3 regions of the Colwellia sp. E150_009 genome follow, and region 2 is predicted to be linked to each of the others. Evidence: predicted binding sites of a transcription regulator. Region 2 holds the regulator's gene; each other region holds the start of a gene.
The links. The regulator sigma-54, encoded in region 2, starts transcription at its own class of promoters, with help from an activator protein. The targets are predictions, from matches to a motif close to GTTGGCACGNNNNTNGNNT.
Positions count from the first base shown of each region.

Region 1: a site for sigma-54 is predicted at 2,282-2,300, ahead of glnA (glutamate--ammonia ligase). Genes of this name have one in related genera too.
Region 3: a site for sigma-54 is predicted at 1,929-1,947, ahead of ACE1OF_RS09265 (DUF1707 and DUF2154 domain-containing protein). Genes of this name have one in related genera too.

Region 1 covers NZ_JBHFOM010000020.1:3,975-10,053, reverse strand. The annotation lists gene typA (translational GTPase TypA) at 100-1,917, opposite strand; gene glnA (glutamate--ammonia ligase) at 2,366-3,772, shown strand; gene ACE1OF_RS10475 (DUF4124 domain-containing protein) at 3,954-4,472, shown strand; gene glnL (nitrogen regulation protein NR(II)) at 4,583-5,656, shown strand; gene glnG (nitrogen regulation protein NR(I)) at 5,719-6,079, shown strand, end outside.
Region 2 covers NZ_JBHFOM010000001.1:127,841-133,919, reverse strand. The annotation lists gene ACE1OF_RS00635 (KpsF/GutQ family sugar-phosphate isomerase) at 1-415, shown strand, start outside; gene kdsC (3-deoxy-manno-octulosonate-8-phosphatase KdsC) at 416-997, shown strand; gene lptC (LPS export ABC transporter periplasmic protein LptC) at 994-1,644, shown strand; gene lptA (lipopolysaccharide transport periplasmic protein LptA) at 1,649-2,206, shown strand; gene lptB (LPS export ABC transporter ATP-binding protein) at 2,199-2,951, shown strand; gene ACE1OF_RS00610 (RNA polymerase factor sigma-54) at 3,041-4,564, shown strand; gene hpf (ribosome hibernation promoting factor) at 4,607-4,894, shown strand; gene ptsN (PTS IIA-like nitrogen regulatory protein PtsN) at 4,914-5,366, shown strand; gene rapZ (RNase adapter RapZ) at 5,447-6,079, shown strand, end outside.
Region 3 covers NZ_JBHFOM010000016.1:47,748-53,826, forward strand. The annotation lists gene ACE1OF_RS09250 (sulfotransferase) at 6-641, shown strand; gene ACE1OF_RS09255 (tRNA-(ms[2]io[6]A)-hydroxylase) at 695-1,267, shown strand; gene ACE1OF_RS09260 (sugar O-acetyltransferase) at 1,291-1,830, shown strand; gene ACE1OF_RS09265 (DUF1707 and DUF2154 domain-containing protein) at 1,990-2,637, shown strand; gene ACE1OF_RS09270 (alpha/beta hydrolase) at 2,680-3,915, opposite strand; gene ACE1OF_RS09275 (acyl-CoA thioesterase) at 4,043-4,432, shown strand; gene ACE1OF_RS09280 (YajD family HNH nuclease) at 4,603-4,947, shown strand; gene ACE1OF_RS09285 (methyltransferase family protein) at 5,535-5,915, shown strand; gene ACE1OF_RS09290 (methyltransferase) at 5,885-6,079, shown strand, end outside.

The DNA of each region.
Region 1 (6,079 bases), on a different contig from region 2:
AGCTAAATTTACACAGGGGTGATAAAAAAAGCCGTCTGACTATGCATCAGACGGCTTTTTAATTTCTACAATAATGCGTTTGAAGATTACTTCAACATATTACTTTGCTGAGCGACCTTCACGTTTTCGATCATTCTCTTTCAAGAATTTCTTACGAATACGGATATTCTCTGGCGTCACTTCAACTAACTCATCATTATCGATAAATTCTAATGCTTGCTCTAACGTCATTTTAATCGCTGGCGTTAATACTTGCGCTTCATCAGTACCAGACGAACGCACGTTAGTTAATTGCTTACCTTTTAGAACATTTACAGTTAAATCGTTGTCACGATTATGAATACCAACAACTTGCCCTTCATAAACATCAACACCATGACCAATCATCATACGGCCACGAGATTGAAGGTTAAAAATAGCATTTGTTAACGCTTTACCTGTTGCATTGGCAATCATCACGCCATTTAAGCGTTGACCAATATCGCCACCTTTATGAGGACCATATTCAAAAAATGTGTGGTAAATCAAACCTGAACCCGAAGTAATAGTCATAAATTCAGTTTGGAAACCAATTAAACCACGACTTGGCATGATGAAATCCATGCGGATTCGTCCTGTTCCGTCTGGTGCCATATCAGTTAATTCGGCTTTACGAATACCCATTTTTTCCATGATAGTACCTTGATGTTGCTCTTCAACATCAATCGTTACTGTTTCATAAGGTTCTTGTAATACACCATCAATTTGACGTTCAATCACTTCTGGACGAGATACAGCCAATTCATAACCTTCACGGCGCATATTTTCAATTAATATACCAAGGTGAAGTTCACCACGACCTGAAACTTTAAATTTATCAGGGTCATCTAATTGTTCAACACGTAATGCCACATTATGAACTAATTCTTTTTCTAAACGGTCTTTAATATTACGTGACGTTACAAACTTACCTTCTTTACCACAAAATGGTGAGGTATTAACTTGAAAAGTCATATTAATAGTCGGTTCATCAATTGACAACGCTGGTAAACTTTCAACTTCATTAGGACAACAAATCGTATCAGAAATTTTTAATTCACCTAAACCTGTAATAGCAATAATATCACCAGCCTCAGCAATTTGAGTTTCATGACGATCAAGTCCTAAATAGCCGAAAACTTTACCGACTTTACCATTATGAAGATTACCTGATGCACATTTCACTGTAACTTGTTGGTTTGGTTTTACACTTCCGCGAGTAATACGTCCTACACCGATTACACCTAGGTATGAACTATAATCAAGTTGCGAAATTTGCATTTGAAATGAACCATCGGGATCAGCATTTGGTGAAGGCACTTCATTAATAATTGTATTAAATAAAGGCGTCATATCAGAACCAACTTCACCTTCTTCAAGCGAAGCCCAACCATTAATAGCTGAAGCATAAACAACTTTAAAATCAAGTTGCTCATCAGTTGCTCCTAATTTATCAAATAATTCAAAAACTTGATCCATAACCCAATCAGGACGCGAACCAGGTTTATCAACTTTATTGATAACAAGAATTGGCTTCAAACCTTGCGCAAACGCTTTTTGCGTAACAAAGCGTGTTTGTGGCATAGGGCCTTCTTGAGCATCAACAATAAGTAATACACTATCAACCATAGACATTACACGCTCTACTTCACCACCGAAATCAGCATGGCCAGGAGTGTCAACAATATTGATACGGTAGTCATTCCAGTTAACAGCGGTATTTTTCGCTAAAATTGTGATTCCACGTTCTTTTTCAATATCATTTGAATCCATAACACGTTCGTCATGACCAACACGCGCATCTAAGGTACCCGACTGCTCAAGTAATTTATCTACAAGGGTGGTTTTTCCATGGTCAACGTGGGCAATGATGGCAACGTTACGTAATTTATCTAACACAGGCGTTTACTCGCTGTTACTATTATTTATATCGCAACTAACTAGAAGCTGTGCATAAATAACTATGGCTATAAGTGGGCGCGCATTATACAGTAGATTCGTTTTAAAAGATATTAATTATCCAAAGCTAATTTTGTATTCAAACTACATTTGATCAAATTATTCATAAATTACTTAATCAACAACGAAGCAATATCCACAAAAAGGTAAATTAAATACAACAAAAATATTTAAATACTATATAGTTATTTGCAGATTATTATCGTTCAATGCGATATGCACCAAAAAGATCAGTTGCCGCACCAACATGGTGCTTCAATGTTTTTACACATTAACTAAATCATTGTTTATAAAAGATTAAATTATTGGCATAATAATAGCTTAATATAAAAACAAGAATTGGTGTATACCAAAAGAAATAAAACTAACCTCACTGGAGAGACTAAAAATGTCACAAGCAGTATTTGATTTAATAAAAGAGCACGACGTCAAATTTATTGACCTTCGTTTTACCGACTCAAAAGGTAAAGAGCAACACGTTTCTATTCCTCATCATCAAGTTGATGAAGATTTCTTCGAAGATGGCAAAATGTTTGATGGCTCGTCTATCCAAGGTTGGAAGGGTATCAATGAATCTGACATGGTTATGATGCCTGTAGCTGACTCTGCTGTATTAGACCCTTTCTCTGAAGCATCTACATTAATTATTCGTTGTGACATTTTAGAACCAAGCACAATGCAAGGTTACAGCCGTGATCCTCGTTCAGTAGCAAAACGTGCTGAAGAGTATATGCGTGGTACAGGTCTTGCTGACACCGTGTTAATTGGTCCAGAACCAGAGTTTTTCTTGTTTGATGATGTTCGTTTTAGCACCGATATGAGCGGTTCATTCTATAAAATTGATGATAAAGAAGCTGCATGGAATTCAGGTACTGAATATGAAGAAGGCAATATGGGTCACCGTCCTGGCGTAAAAGGTGGTTATTTCCCTACTTCTCCTGTTGATTCATCACAAGATATTCGCTCAGCCATGTGTTTAGTAATGGAAGATATGGGCCTAGTGGTTGAAGCTCATCACCATGAAGTAGCAACAGCAGGTCAAAACGAAATTGCTTGTCGTTTTAATACGATGGTATTGAAGGCTGATGAAGTACAAACTTATAAATATGTTGTACATAACGTAGCTCACGCTTACGGTAAAACGGCTACTTTCATGCCTAAACCATTAGTAGGTGACAATGGCTCAGGTATGCATGTTCATCAATCACTTGCTAAAGATGGCGTTAACTTATTTGCTGGTGATAAATACGGCGGTTTATCTGAAATGGCGCTTTATTATATTGGTGGTATTATTAAACACGCTAAAGCATTAAATGCGTTCACTAACCCATCAACTAACTCTTATAAGCGTTTGGTTCCTCACTTTGAAGCACCTGTAATGCTTGCTTATTCAGCACGTAACCGTTCTGCATCTATTCGTATCCCAATTGTGCCATCACCAAAAGCAATGCGTATTGAAGCCCGTTTCCCTGATCCAGCGGCAAACCCCTATTTAGCTTTTTCAGCATTATTAATGGCTGGCCTTGATGGTATTAAAAACAAGATACATCCTGGCGATGCAATGGATAAAGATTTATATGACCTGCCAGCAGAAGAAGCAGCAGCTATCCCACAAGTAGCAACCTCTTTGGATGATGCCCTTGACAGTTTAGAAGCAGATTATGAGTTTTTAATCGAGGGCGGTGTTATGGATAAAGACATGATTGATGCATACATAGCACTCAAACGTGAAGAGTCACAACGTGTTAACATGACAACACACCCTGTAGAGTTTGAATTATACTATAGCGTATAATAAAACAGCCTCTTTAAAAAAACTCACTTCGGTGAGTTTTTTTATGCCCAAATATAAAAATAGAAGAAAGTTACTTTTCTGTGGTAAATAGGAACTTTTTTGTATAGATTGTAGATATCTATGTTCACATTTTGTAGAGAATTTGGATATATCTGAAAGTACTGGATATACTTAATTGATTATGACTAAATTTATTTTACTAATATTGCTAACCTTATCGCTCTCAATTCCTGTCAACGCGAGTACAGCAAAAATCTATGTGTGGCGTAATGAAAATGGCGAATTAGTATATTCTGATACCCCTAGACCGGGTGCTGAAGAAGTAAAAACCAGAAAAGGTAATGTAATAAAGTCATCAACAACTTTAGAAACACAAGTTCTTGATATAAAGCCAAAGAAAATTACTGAAGATTATCAAGTAACTATCAGCCATCCGCAAGACAACGCCACTATTAGAGATAATACAGGGTCTGTTTTTGTCAGTGGCATCATTACGCCAATTTTTAAACGCGGTTTAAAAATTCAGCTCATCTTAGATGATAAACCTTATCAACAACCGCAAAGCGACACACGCTTCTCGCTTCGCAATGTAGACCGTGGCGAACACCAAATAAAAATGAAAATATTTAACGAACAAGGCAAGATAATTGCATCATCTAAGCCAATAACGTTTTATATGCACAGAGCTTCTGTAAATTAGTAAAGATTAGCACTAAACTGCAGCATCGAGCACTGCAAATAAAACCTTTCTAGAATATACTAAACTGACCGCACCATATTAGTGCATCGTTAGTGTAAATATGAGGCTTTATGTTGCACACAAGAAAAAAAATCCAACAACTTAAAATTGGTTACCAGCAAACACTGGCTAATCAACTAGTCACGGCTGTGCTTATACTTGATCAAAACTTAACAATTTGTTACGTAAATCCTGCCGCAGAAGCATTATTAATTAAAAGTTTAAATAAATTATATGGGTGCCCTTATGATTTGATTTTTACCAATACTTCATTAACGCGCACTCGCTTAGAACTGCTACTTAAAACAGGTCAAGAGCTTACTGACAGTGAGATTGAAATAGAGCTTGGTGAAAATCATCGATTTACCGCTGAGGTAACTGCTTCTGCAGTAGAATTTAATCATCTACCACATGTACTGATTGAATTTAAACAAATCGATCAGCAAAAACAAATTAGTTTAGAAGTATTTCAGCATCAACAATGGATTGCCGCCCGAGATTTAATTAAAGGCTTAGCCCATGAAATAAAAAACCCCCTTGGAGGACTTCGTGGGGCTGCCCAGCTATTAAATAAAGAACTTGATAAAGAGCAGCAAGAATACACAGAGATGATTATTGAACAAGCCGACAGATTAACAAATTTAGTAGATAGGTTACTAGGGCCAAATCAATTACCTCAAATTGAAAGCCACAATATACATTCAGTATTAGAAAAAGTTTGTCAGGTGGTTAATTTTTCAAATGAAAAAACGATAAAATTAAAGCGGGATTACGACCCATCAATTCCAGCAATAGAGTGCGACCAAGAAAAGATACAACAAGCCGTACTCAATATAGTAAATAATGCCATACAAGCCATTCCAGCTAATAGCACGATCACATTAAAAACACGCATTGCTAGTAACAAAACCATCAATGGTAAGCAAGTAAAACTCGCAATAAAAATTAGCATTATTGATGACGGCCCTGGTATACCTCCTGAAATCCAAGATACGTTATTTTACCCTATGGTGTCAGGGCGTTCGAATGGTACAGGCTTAGGTTTGTCTATTGCACAAACACTCGTCAACCAGCACAACGGTAAATTGGCTTGTCATAGCCGTCCTGGACATACGGAATTTATAATACTACTGCCTTTAACATAATCTAACAGAATAAAACATAGTCCCCGATATATGGGCATAACGTTAACCCGAGAGAAAGCATAATGATCACTGAACAAGTATGGATAGTTGATGACGACAGTTCGATTAGATGGGTTTTAGAAAAAGCCTTCACTAAAGCAAACATTACAAGCGCGTCATTTGAAAGTGCAAATAACTTATTAATTGCACTTGATCATGATCAACCCGAAGTTATTATATCTGACATTCGAATGCCCGAAATTGATGGCATGAGTTTACTTAATGCAATAAGCCAAAATCACCCAGATATCCCCGTAATTATTATGACCGCACACTCTGATTTAGACAGTGCTGTTAATGCTTACCAAGGTGGTGCGTTTGAGTACCTACCAAAACCTTTTGACGTGGATGAAGCGGTCACTCTAACAAAACGTGCTTTGACTC
Region 2 (6,079 bases):
ACATCCAGGTGGAAGTTTAGGAAAACGTCTATTGTTGCGTTTGAGTGACATCATGCATCAAGGAGAACGTTTACCTGTCGTTCCTGAAAATGCGCTAATCAAAGATGCACTAGTTGAAATGTCATTAAAAGGCCTAGGAATGACAGCTGTTGTCAATGCTAACAACCAACTTATTGGATTATTTACCGATGGTGATTTACGCAGAATTCTTGACCTTCAAATCGACATACATCAAGATAAAATAACAAGCGTTATGACCAAATCGCCCACGGTGGCACAAGCAGATATGCTAGCCGCACAAGCGCTGAATATTATGGAAGATAAAAAGATCAATGGTTTGATCATAGTAGACGAACACCATACACCTATCGGCGCTATGAACATGCATGATTTGCTAAGATCAGGAGTACTTTAAGTGAATAAGAACACAAACACTCATTTAAACCTACTCACCAAAACACTTTATGGTGATGTCACTAAAGAAGTATTTGATCGCGCAAAAAAAATAAAACTATTAGTGTGTGATGTTGATGGTGTTTTTTCTGACGGTCGAATTTACTTGGGTAACGACGGTGAAGAACTGAAAGCATTTCATACCAAAGATGGCTTTGGTATCAAAGCACTTGGCAATAGCGGTGTAGAAGTGGCTATTATCACAGGTCGTCGTTCTGCCATAGTCGCTAATCGCATGACTGCTTTAAATGTAAAACACATAGTACAAGGGCAAGAAAACAAACTCCCCGCACTTCAGCATCTGGCAGAGCAGCTTAAGCTTTCGTCTGATGAAATAGCTTATATTGGTGATGACATACCTGATTTAGCTTGTATTATGTACGTAGGTTTGGGAGTTTCTGTATCTGACGCACACCCTGCTGTGTCGACAAAAGCAGATTACACCACATTTACTCAGGGTGGTTTCGGTGCAGTACGCGAAGTATGCGATTTAATAATGCAAGCCCAAGGCACCCTTAATGACGCAACGGGCGCGAGTATATGACACGCACTACTTTTTTAACTTTTCTATTTTTAGTGCTAGGTGCGATGGCTTACGGTATTATTGAATGGCGACAGTCAAAAATAGTGCCCGATGAAAACATTGAAAGTAAACTCACTCCTGATTTTATTGCTGAAGCACTAAAAACCGACATATATACTAAATCAGGACAGCTTTCTCATGTCATTGTTGCAGATCGTATGGAGCACTATGCCAAGCTTGAAGTAACCCACTTTGAACTGCCTAATTACACTTTATATCCTCACAACAATTCGGCAAAATCAATTGACTCCAACGAGCTGAACAATAATGAATTAGAAGACAGAAACTCAGCAACGCCCTTACCTGAAGAAAAAGCTTTGCCATGGAATATTAGCGCAAAAGAAGCAACACTTTATAAAAACAATAGGGTTATTTTAAATCATCGCGTACACTTAAGCGCAACAGATAAAAATAGTTTGATACAAGAAATACATTGTAAATATTTAGAACTCGATTTAAATACTAACATTATCAGCTCAGATCAAACCGTCATGGTCCAAGGAAAGGATTTCACCATGTACGGATCTGGCTTGATAATTGACTTAAACACCAAACAGATGACATTAACTGAACATGTACGTACCATTTATAAAAAAAGTAATAGTTAGTCCCTTGATAACTATTAAAAAACTCAGCAAAAGTTTATTACTTGGCTCATTAGTTTTCGGCTTATCAGCACCTCTATTTGCAGCCAAAAAAGATCTCACGCAAGAAATTACAATAAAGTCTAAACGTCAATCAGCCGATTTAAAAAATAAAATAGCAAGCTATTTGGATGAGGTGAATATCAGCCAAGGTACCATTTCAATTGTTGCAGACATTGTGCAAGTTTATAGTGGCATTGACAGTAATACGAAAGAAAAATCAGATACTTATCTGGCTAAAGGTGATCCCGCTATTTTCCAGCAAGCATTAGAAGACGGCAGCTTAATTAGCTTACAAGCCAATGAAATAAAGTATCAACCTGACCTGCACATTATTACTGTTTCAGGTAATGCACAAGTCAAACAAGCTGGCAGCAAAGTTACCGGTGAAACAATCACTTACAATACATTAAGTGAAAAATTAGAAGCCATAAGTAGAAATGACGATTCCGTCACTACTGTTTTACAACCAGCTCAAATTAAAGCTCAGCAAAATAAAAAGAACAATGACAGTAATAATGAATAGTATTGAGAATACACCAAAAGAATCAACCTTAATAGCCCAAGGGTTATCGAAGTCATATAAACATAATAGAGTAGTAAAAAGTGTTAGTTTAACGGTGAAAGCGGGTCAAATTGTAGGATTGCTAGGCCCTAATGGCGCAGGAAAAACCACTTCTTTTTATATGATTGTTGGGTTAGTACCCAACGACGATGGTAAAATCATTCTAAATGATCAAGATGTTACACTTGCCCCTATGCATGAACGCGCACGCCGTGGCATTGGTTATTTACCACAAGAAGCCTCTATTTTTAGAAAACTTACCGTCACCGATAACATTATGGCTATTTTACAAACAAGGAAGAACCTTAGTGAGCTTGATAGGCAAGCTAAGTTAGAACACCTGTTAGAAGAGTTTAATATTAGTCATATTAAAGATAACTTAGGTATGAGCTTATCAGGTGGTGAGAGAAGACGCGTAGAAATTGCTAGAGCCCTAGCTGCAGAGCCTGAATTTATTTTACTTGACGAACCCTTTGCTGGAGTTGATCCTATTTCTGTTGGCGATATAAAAAAAATTATTATTCACCTTAAAAATCGTGGAATTGGTATATTAATTACCGATCATAACGTGCGTGAAACACTTGATGTATGTGAACATGCTTATATTGTTAGCCACGGAGAAATTATTGCCGAAGGTGATTCAAATCAAATTCTTGCAAATCAAAAGGTAAGAGATGTATACCTTGGTGAGCAATTCACGCTATAGTTAGCACAGACATAAAAACTTAAGCTATGCTTATTATTATGAAAATTAAATAAATAAATAAAATTATTAATAGGAATTAGAAAACGTAGATGCGCCCAACTCTGCAGCTCCGAATAGGACAACAACTAACCATGACGCCACAACTGCAACAAGCGATAAAGCTGTTGCAGTTATCAACGTTGGAACTTCAGCAAGAAATTCAAGAAGTGCTTGAAAGTAATCCTCTTCTTGAAGTGAATGAGCAACAAGCATCCGATACTAGCGCTGATAATGATTCAAATAATAATTCAGATAATCTTGAAGAAGCCTTTTCAGCAAAAACTTCTGAAAAGACTGCCACTGATGGCAGTGAAGATTCATCCGCAACCATTGATGAAATCAGCACAACAGAAGCTATGGAAAAAAATGATATTCCTGAAGAGCTAAATATCGACACAACATGGGAAGAAAGTTACAGTGCGGGCACATCAAATACAGGCGCAATTAGTAGCCCAAGTGAAGATTATACTTATCAAGGTGAAACAACCGACTCTATTCAAGATCACCTTTTATGGCAAATGGAGTTAACCCCGTTTTCAGAAACCGATAGAGCTGTCGCTATCGCCATTATTGAAGCGGTAGACGACGCAGGTTATATGACAGTGTCAAGTGAAGACATTTTAGAAAGTGTTGGTATAGAGGGACTGGAACTTGACGAAGTAGAAGCTGTATTAAAGCGTATCAATGTTTTTGATCCTATCGGCGTTGCCGCTCGCTCTATTGCTGATTGTTTGCTGATTCAATTAAATCAATTTGAGCCAACTACTCCGTATTTAAACGAAAGTAAGTTAATCATTAAAGAGCATATTGATCTACTTGGTAACCGTGATTATAGACAACTCATGCGCAAAACGCGTCTTAAAGAAGATCAGTTGCGTGAAGTGATGCGATTAATTCAAAGTTTAAATCCGCGCCCTGGTGATGTTGTTGCAAAAAATGATGATCAATATGTAATACCTGATGTGTCTGTAGAGAAAAAAAATGGTCGCTGGGTGGTAGAATTAAACCCAGATACCGCCCCTAAATTATCCGTAAATCAACAATATGCCGCTATGACAAAAACTACCAAGTCATCAAGCAGTGATGGCCAATTTATTCGCGCCAACCTACAAGAAGCTAAATGGTTTATTAAAAGCTTAGAATCACGTAACGACACCCTATTAAAAGTATCTAATTGTATTGTTCAACGCCAACAAGGCTTTTTTGAGCATGGCGAAGAAGCTATGCGTCCCATGGTATTGAATGATATAGCAGAAGCAGTAGATATGCATGAGTCTACGATTTCACGGGTAACTACCCAAAAATACATGCATACCCCAAGGGGAATTTTTGAATTAAAATACTTTTTCTCAAGTCACGTTAGCACAGAAAATGGCGGTGAATGTTCATCAACCGCTATCCGTTCTTTAATCAAAAAACTCATTCTAGCGGAAACACCTGCTAAGCCGCTAAGTGATAGTAAAATGGCTGATTTACTGGCCGAGCAGGGAATTAATGTTGCGAGACGAACCATAGCCAAATATCGAGAATCTTTGTCTATTCCCCCGTCAAATCAACGTAAGAGTTTACTATAATAGCTATATACTAGCTCAATTAAGATAATAAGGATCGAACTTATGCAAATTAACCTTACTGGCCACCATGTAGACCTAACTTCATCATTAAGAGAATACGTTAATACTAAATTTGATAAATTAGAACGACATTTTGATCACATCACGAATGTGCATGTGGTACTGACAGTAGAAAAGTTAGATCAAAAAGCGGAAGCAACGGTGCACTTAAAAGGCAATGAAATTCATGCTTCAGCAGTCAATACTGACATGTATACATCAATAGATACTTTAATTGATAAATTAGATCGCCAAGTGCTTAAATATAAAGGCAAAATATCGCAACATTAGCGCAATAATATAAAAAATTATGACACTACAAGACATATTAACACTGGACTGCACGCAATGTGCAGTACCAGTACAAAGTAAAAAACGCCTACTTGAACAAATTTGCCTTCTTGCCGCTAAGCAATTAGGAACCGCTAGTCCAACCGACCTACTGGATAGTTTACTCAACCGTGAAAAAATGGGTAGTACAGGTATTGGCAATGGTATTGCAATTCCTCATGGTAGATTAAATAATACAGATAAAGCTATCGCCGTATTTTTAACAACTCAGCAAGCCATAGATTTTGACGCAATAGACAACAAACCTGTTGATATATTCATCTGTTTATTTGTGCCTGAAAATAGTACACAAGAACACTTAGATACATTACAGAGTATAGCCAAGCTGTTTAGTAATCGTAAAACAGCCAAACAAGTACGAAAATGCACAAATCAACAAGAAATGTTTAATCTTATTCAACAAGCAACTTAAAGTTGCAATGATATAGAAAATTGCGTGTTGAGAGTCACTCGTTTCACGAAACTTTGTACCCGTAAGTCGAGGCTTAACTTATGAAACTTATTATTGTTAGTGGACGTTCTGGCTCTGGGAAATCAGTTGCGTTAAGGGTGCTAGAAGATTTAGGGTATTATTGCGTTGATAATATTCCTGTAAACTTATTACCCGCATTAACTCATACTGTTATTCACGATTATGAAAATGTTGCTGTAAGCTTAGATGTTCGAAACCTACCAAATGATCCTAATGATATTTTAGAAGTTATCGAATATCTGCCAAATGCGATTGATATTACTACCTTATTTTTAGATGCTGATGATAATGATCTTATTCGACGTTTCAGTGAAACTAGACGCCTGCATCCACTTATTAAAAAAAATATTCCATTAGATCAAGCTATCGCGTTGGAAAAAAAACTACTAACCCCTATTTCTACTAATGCTGACCTGTATATTAATACAACTCAATTAAGTCCACATCAATTAGCCGATTTAGTACGCGAACGCATTCTTGGTAAAAAAACAGGTTCAATGGTATTAGTCTTTGAATCTTTTGGTTTTAAACATGGAATTCCTGCTGATGCTGACTATGTTTTTGATGCGCGTTTTTTACCTAACCCGCACTGGGAAAAAGAATTAAAAGCCTACACAGGTTTAGAGCAACCAATAAAAGACTTTCTTGCCAGC
Region 3 (6,079 bases), on a different contig from region 2:
AATTCGTGCCAACCAACAAAATATTTATCATTGGTTTACCAAGAACTGCCACCACAAGTGTTTGTTTAGCAATGTTAAGCTTAGGGTTTAAAACAGCCCATAATGCCTATACAAAAAATGCTTTTACTGAAGCAGAAGTAATTGCTGATACGCCAGTTTTTTGTGATTATCAGTCTCTTGACCAACATTTCCCTAACAGTAAATTTATTTATTTGTCGCGTGCTAAAGAAGGGTGGTTGCCTTCAATTAAACAGTTGTTATATCGCATGATAACTAATTTACAACGCAGTGATGGTGGCTTTAACCCTCATTTGAAACGTTGTTATAATGAAATATTTTCACCACTAACACCTGAAAATATTGCTCAAGATAATTTCCTTTTTCAATGTTATCAGCGTCATCAACAAAGCGTTTATGCCTATTTTAAAGATAGATCGAATGACTTTTTAGCCATAGATGTCAGTGATGCTTCAAGCTACCAACAATTATTAAGTTTTTTAGGTATTTCAACCTTGGCAGGTAATGAAGGTGGTTTTGAAAAAATTAACATTGGTGGCAAAGTGAAAGCTTGGCAAGATATCAACAATGTTTTGAAAATTGAATCAACGAACAAAGGGCGTATTGATAAGGTTCTTTATTAATGTTCGCCTGACCTGTAAAATCTTTTTTATTTAACCAACACCCAAAGACTTTTATGTTTGAATTAAAATTTAACACCACGCAAGCATGGACCGATGCTGTAATGGCTGATTTTCCCCGTTTTTTGCAAGACCATGCCGCAGCAGAGAAAAAAGCGTCGGGCATGGCGATGGCAATGCTGTCTCACTATCCGGATAAAGCTAAATTAGTACGGACAATGACGGATTTAGCCATAGAAGAGCTTATTCATTTTAAACAAGTATTAAAGTTACTTGTCGCGCGTGATATTACCTTAGGACAAGACAAGAAAGATCCATACATTAACCAAATCAGACAACTTTTTCGAAACGGCACTAGTTATTTTTTAATGGATAGGTTGTTAGTCGCAGCAGTAATTGAAGCCCGAGGTTATGAAAAATTTTGGTTAGTGTCACAAGCACTGCCAGAAGGCAAAGATAAAGATCTCTATGTTGCCATTGCTAAGTCTGAAGAAAAACACAAAAACTTGTTTGTTGAGTTAGCCTATGAATATTTTGACAAAGCAGAAGTGGATCAGCGCTTAGAAGAAATTTTAATCGCAGAAGCGGCAATATGCGAGAGCTTACCTATTCAAGCAGTGCTTCATTAATACAATTAAGTTTATCATTTACTATGAAAACACGTTTTGACAGCATTACACCAACGTTAGTCAGCCAACGAAAGTCGGTGCATGAACTGTGTCGACAATTTACACGTAGTCCTAGTAAGGGGAATTTAAAACGTTTAAAAGCTTTGTTTTACTCTTGTGGAGAAGATGTTTTTATCGAATATGGTTTTCATATGGATTACGGAGACAGTATAAGTATTGGCGATAGAAGTTTCATCAATGCCAATTGCACCATAGTTGATGGAGCTAAAGCAGCACAAAGTGAAATTCATATTGGCAGTGACTGTTTGATTGGCCCTAATGTGCAATTACTTGCAGTGTCGCACGATATGAAACCTCACGATCGCTTGATGAAACATAACTATGTTGAAAATATTATTATTGGTGATAATGTCTGGTTAGGCGGCTCTGTTATTGTGCTTGCAGGTGTTACTATTGGAAACAATAGTGTAGTGGGCGCGGGTAGCGTTGTTACTAAATCTATAGCTGAAAATAGTTTTTATGCTGGTAATCCGGCAATTAAAATTCGTGATTTATCAGTTTAAAAATAAACTAACTATTAGTGTATTTTACTAACTTCTCGTTTAATTTATGCTAAAAAATGTTGTATGTTTTTTATCTGTTTGTATTTTAAGGATTAATTGTTGGCTTAGCATTTGCTTGCTTAATAGCTTATAAAATATAAGTATAAACAAGGAAATAAAATGTCAGTTATTTTAGAAGATAGACCAATTGAAAGTGTCCGCAGTGAAATTATTGATCAACTGGTGATGAATTACAGTCATGGTGAGTTATCTTACGAAGCATTTGAGCGCCGTTTAGATCAAGCGATGGAATTGCAATGTCATCAATCATTAGTTGAGCTAGCAAAAGATTTACCATTAACGGTAGATAAAGCGTTTGTAGAAAGCAAAAAACAAGATTTAGCACCTAACATTGTTTCAGGGGATACTGAAGATGTTGAATATATGATCAATGTTTTTAGTGGTAATACCCGCAGTGGTGCTTGGACAGTGCCAAAAGAAATTCGCTCTTTTAGCTTATTTAGTGGTTGTGATATCGATTTAACAGACGCAAAATTTACCCAAACTGAACTGCGCATTAAAGTGTTTTCCCTCTTTAGTGGCAGCAATATTTACATTCCTGAAAACGTTAATGTTGTCTCAAAAGCATTTTGTATTTTTGGCGGCATTGATTACCAAACCGCGACTCAAGTTAATCCTCATATTGTAACCCCAACTATTACAGTTGAAGGGCTTTGTATTTTTAGTGGTATTGATATAAAAGTAAAACGTACGATTAAAGAAAGGTTTGTAGAGATGGCAGATAGTTTGAAAAAATTGTTTTCGTAACTACCTGCTTTGTTACCTTTACAGTTACCACTTTATGCCTTTTTATTGTAACTCCCAAACTAGCCAAGTAGGGAGTTGATGCGTTTTAGCTAAGCCCAGAGCTTTTTCTTGATGCATTTGTGCTTTGGCTTTATTCTCTATACCTGCATAGCTTAAGCTCATTTGTCGATGCCATAAAGGATTTTCAGCTGACGTTTTTTCAATGGTTAACAGCAATTTTTGTGCACGTTCCGGTTGTTTTTTAATATTAAAACCTTTTGCTAATTGTATGGTCACTTCGGTGTGTGATTCTGGAAAGCGTCTTGATATTTCTTTAAGAAAATCGTCGATATCAGCAGATTGTTTTGACCAAAACATATACTTAGCAAGTTGATACGCCTGTAGCCATTCAATTTGAAAACCAGCCCACGAAGCTTTCTTTTTCTCAAACTCATCTAATACCTGATGATAATTTTCAAATTTCATCATCTCTTGGGGATCAAAATAAAAGTTTGGTGCTAAAAAGGTAAGGGCGTCATACAGAGCAGGCATGGCAGTGCTAAAATGGGTTTCTTCAGGGTAAGTTTTAAATTGCCAATTCCAATCTTTCTTTGCGTTGGTTTTTTCTTTTAGTGCATCAACGAGTGTTCTCACACCCATTCCTTCCTCATTAGCAACGGAAAGAAACAATGTCGGTGGTGTATTTTTCAATGTTGAAATGTACGTAGGTAATTTTTTTGCTAATGACTCATTATCAAACCAAGCACTTGGACTCATGGCGAGAAAAGCATTAAAGGTGGTATTTTCTTGCATCATGGCATAGGTCGTAAATAGCCCACCTAATGAGTAACCCGCCAATGCTTGCTGAGCAGTGGTGCGATAATTTTTCTTTATCAAAGGTACTAATTCTTGCTCTAAATATCGATTAAACAAAGAAGCACCACCGTATTCAGGGTTGTTTTCAAAGGCCCAAGTAGTGTGGTAAATATAGTCTTGTTGCCCTTGGTTAGCCACGCCAATAACTATCATTGGCGGAATTTTCCCCATTCTACTTAAATTAGTGACTAATGCTGAAGTATGTTGAAATTGAAAATCACCATCGATCACATAAAGGGTCGGGTAATGACGATTATTGCTGTAATAACGCTCAGGTAAGGACACCATATAGCGCCTGTTTTGATCCAATACTTTTGACTGATGTTCAAACATATAGCCGCTATTTATAGGTGTTTTTTGGGTTTCAGCGAATGAGATTTTACTGAGTAAAATCAAAGTTATTATAATTATTTTTTTTAACATAAAAGTTCCATTTGAAGTGTTTATTAATGTAATACCCGTTTTAATTTAACAAGTTAGCTAGAGCAAAAATGCATAAGTCGCTATAATTAAATCCTAACATTTTTATTCTTTGTAAATAAGGTTTTATATGCGCTTTCTTTCTCGTCGATTAGTTATGCCAAATGATTTAAATTATGCCAATTCATTATTTGGTGGCCGTGCACTTGAATGGATAGATGAAGAAGCTGCCATTTTTGCCATTTGCCAGTTAGAAACCAATTGTTTAGTGACCAAACATATTGGCGAAATCAGCTTTGAGTCAGCAGCAATGCAAGGGGATGTGGTTGAATTTGGTTTGGAAACCAAAAAAGTAGGTACCAGCTCAATTACCATCACCTGTTTAGTGCGTAATAAGATAACTAAAAAAACCATTTGTTTGGCAGATGATATCGTTTTTGTGAAAGTTGATCCTGAGACACGTAAACCTATTTCTCATGGGAAAACCTATGAGGGATTAATGAATCAAAATAATAGTTAAACAGATAGTTAAACAGATAGTTAAACAGATAGTTAAACAGATAGTTAAACAGATAGTTAAACAGATAGTTAAATTATCAAATAGGCTAGCGACAAACTCATAGATGTATTGCTAAGCACTTAACTTGGCAATACAATGTATACATCATTTGTTATTCATTAATTGTTATTATGTCTTCAGATCGTTTCGGTACCAGTGCCAACTACAAGCAACAAGAGCAGGGCTACCGTGACCGTGCTTTAAAATTATTTCCTTGGGTATGTGGTCGTTGTGCCCGTGAGTTTGTTTATTCTAATATTAAAGAATTGACGGTACATCATATGGATCATGATCATACCAATAACCCAAACGATGGCAGTAACTGGGAGCTATTGTGCATATATTGTCATGATAATGAACATGCCAAATACACAGAACATGCAAATTATAAAACAGAGATAAAAGCAGGGGATACCAACCAAGACACAGCAACCTATAACCCTTTTGCTGATTTAAAGTCTATGTTGAAAAAGTAATTCATAAACTTAGGTGGTTCTTCGAAAATTTCAAGACTATGTGAGCAGGGGGGATAGGCCCTGTAAACAGGAAAGTGAATTGATTTGTGATTTTTTATATCAATCCTTATGAACGAGAATATTAATGGCCAATATTCGAATTGAACTAGATATTAATATAACCTGTTTGTTTCTCCAAATACTAACTTTAGTAGATGTAAGGTATTTTAGTTCAAGCCTGACAGTCGCAAAAGCTACCATAGCAGTCGTAATAAGGGGCAAGTCAGAGAGGTATTTATCTCACTTGTGCCACTTGCAGTCAGATGTAGGAAAATGCTACTTTCTCGACCAAATTGGTATGTTTCCAGTCAATCCTCCCGCCTTAATGGGGAACAGTCTTATTTAAAACGCTGTAAAAAACCGTACTAACTAATTGGCTCTTTAGGCATACTAAATAATTAGAGCATTTCATTAATTAAAACTCTTTCCTATTAGTTAGTTGAATCTCACTGGTAAGCCATTGGTAAATTAAATTTTGAATAAGGATATATATGAACTTGGTCAGAAATAAAGTTGCAGTCTTCATCTATAAAGTGATGATTAAAACTATGCATAAGCTCCAGCAGTGGCCGAGAAATATAACTCCAGCCCCATTTCAGTTAATACAAACTGGATCTTCATTTTGGCAATCAAGAGCGTTATATGTCGCTACTAAATTGGAAGTTGCTGACGTTCTTGGTGATGATACTGTAAGTATTACTACGATAGCTAATAAGTTAGACCTTCATGAGTCCCATTTATATAGATTAATGCGAATGTTGGCGTCTATTGGTGTTTTTAAAGAGACCAGTCCAAATCAATTCAAGAACTCTAAATTATCTCAGTACTTACGTAAGAACCATCAACACAGTGTACAAGCAATGATATTGATGCATAATTCTCCAGAAATGACTATGCCTTGGCTATCCTCAAGGCTAATTCGGAACTAAATGCAGTTGTTTTTGACAGACCTCAAATAATAGAGACAGCAAGAGATTTTTGGAGTAGCAAACAAGATAAAGATGTCTTAAATAGAATGAAGTTTATTGGCGGTGACATACTTGATAGCCTTCCATGTGCTACCTCTGATGAAGATGTTTATTTTTTTATGGCA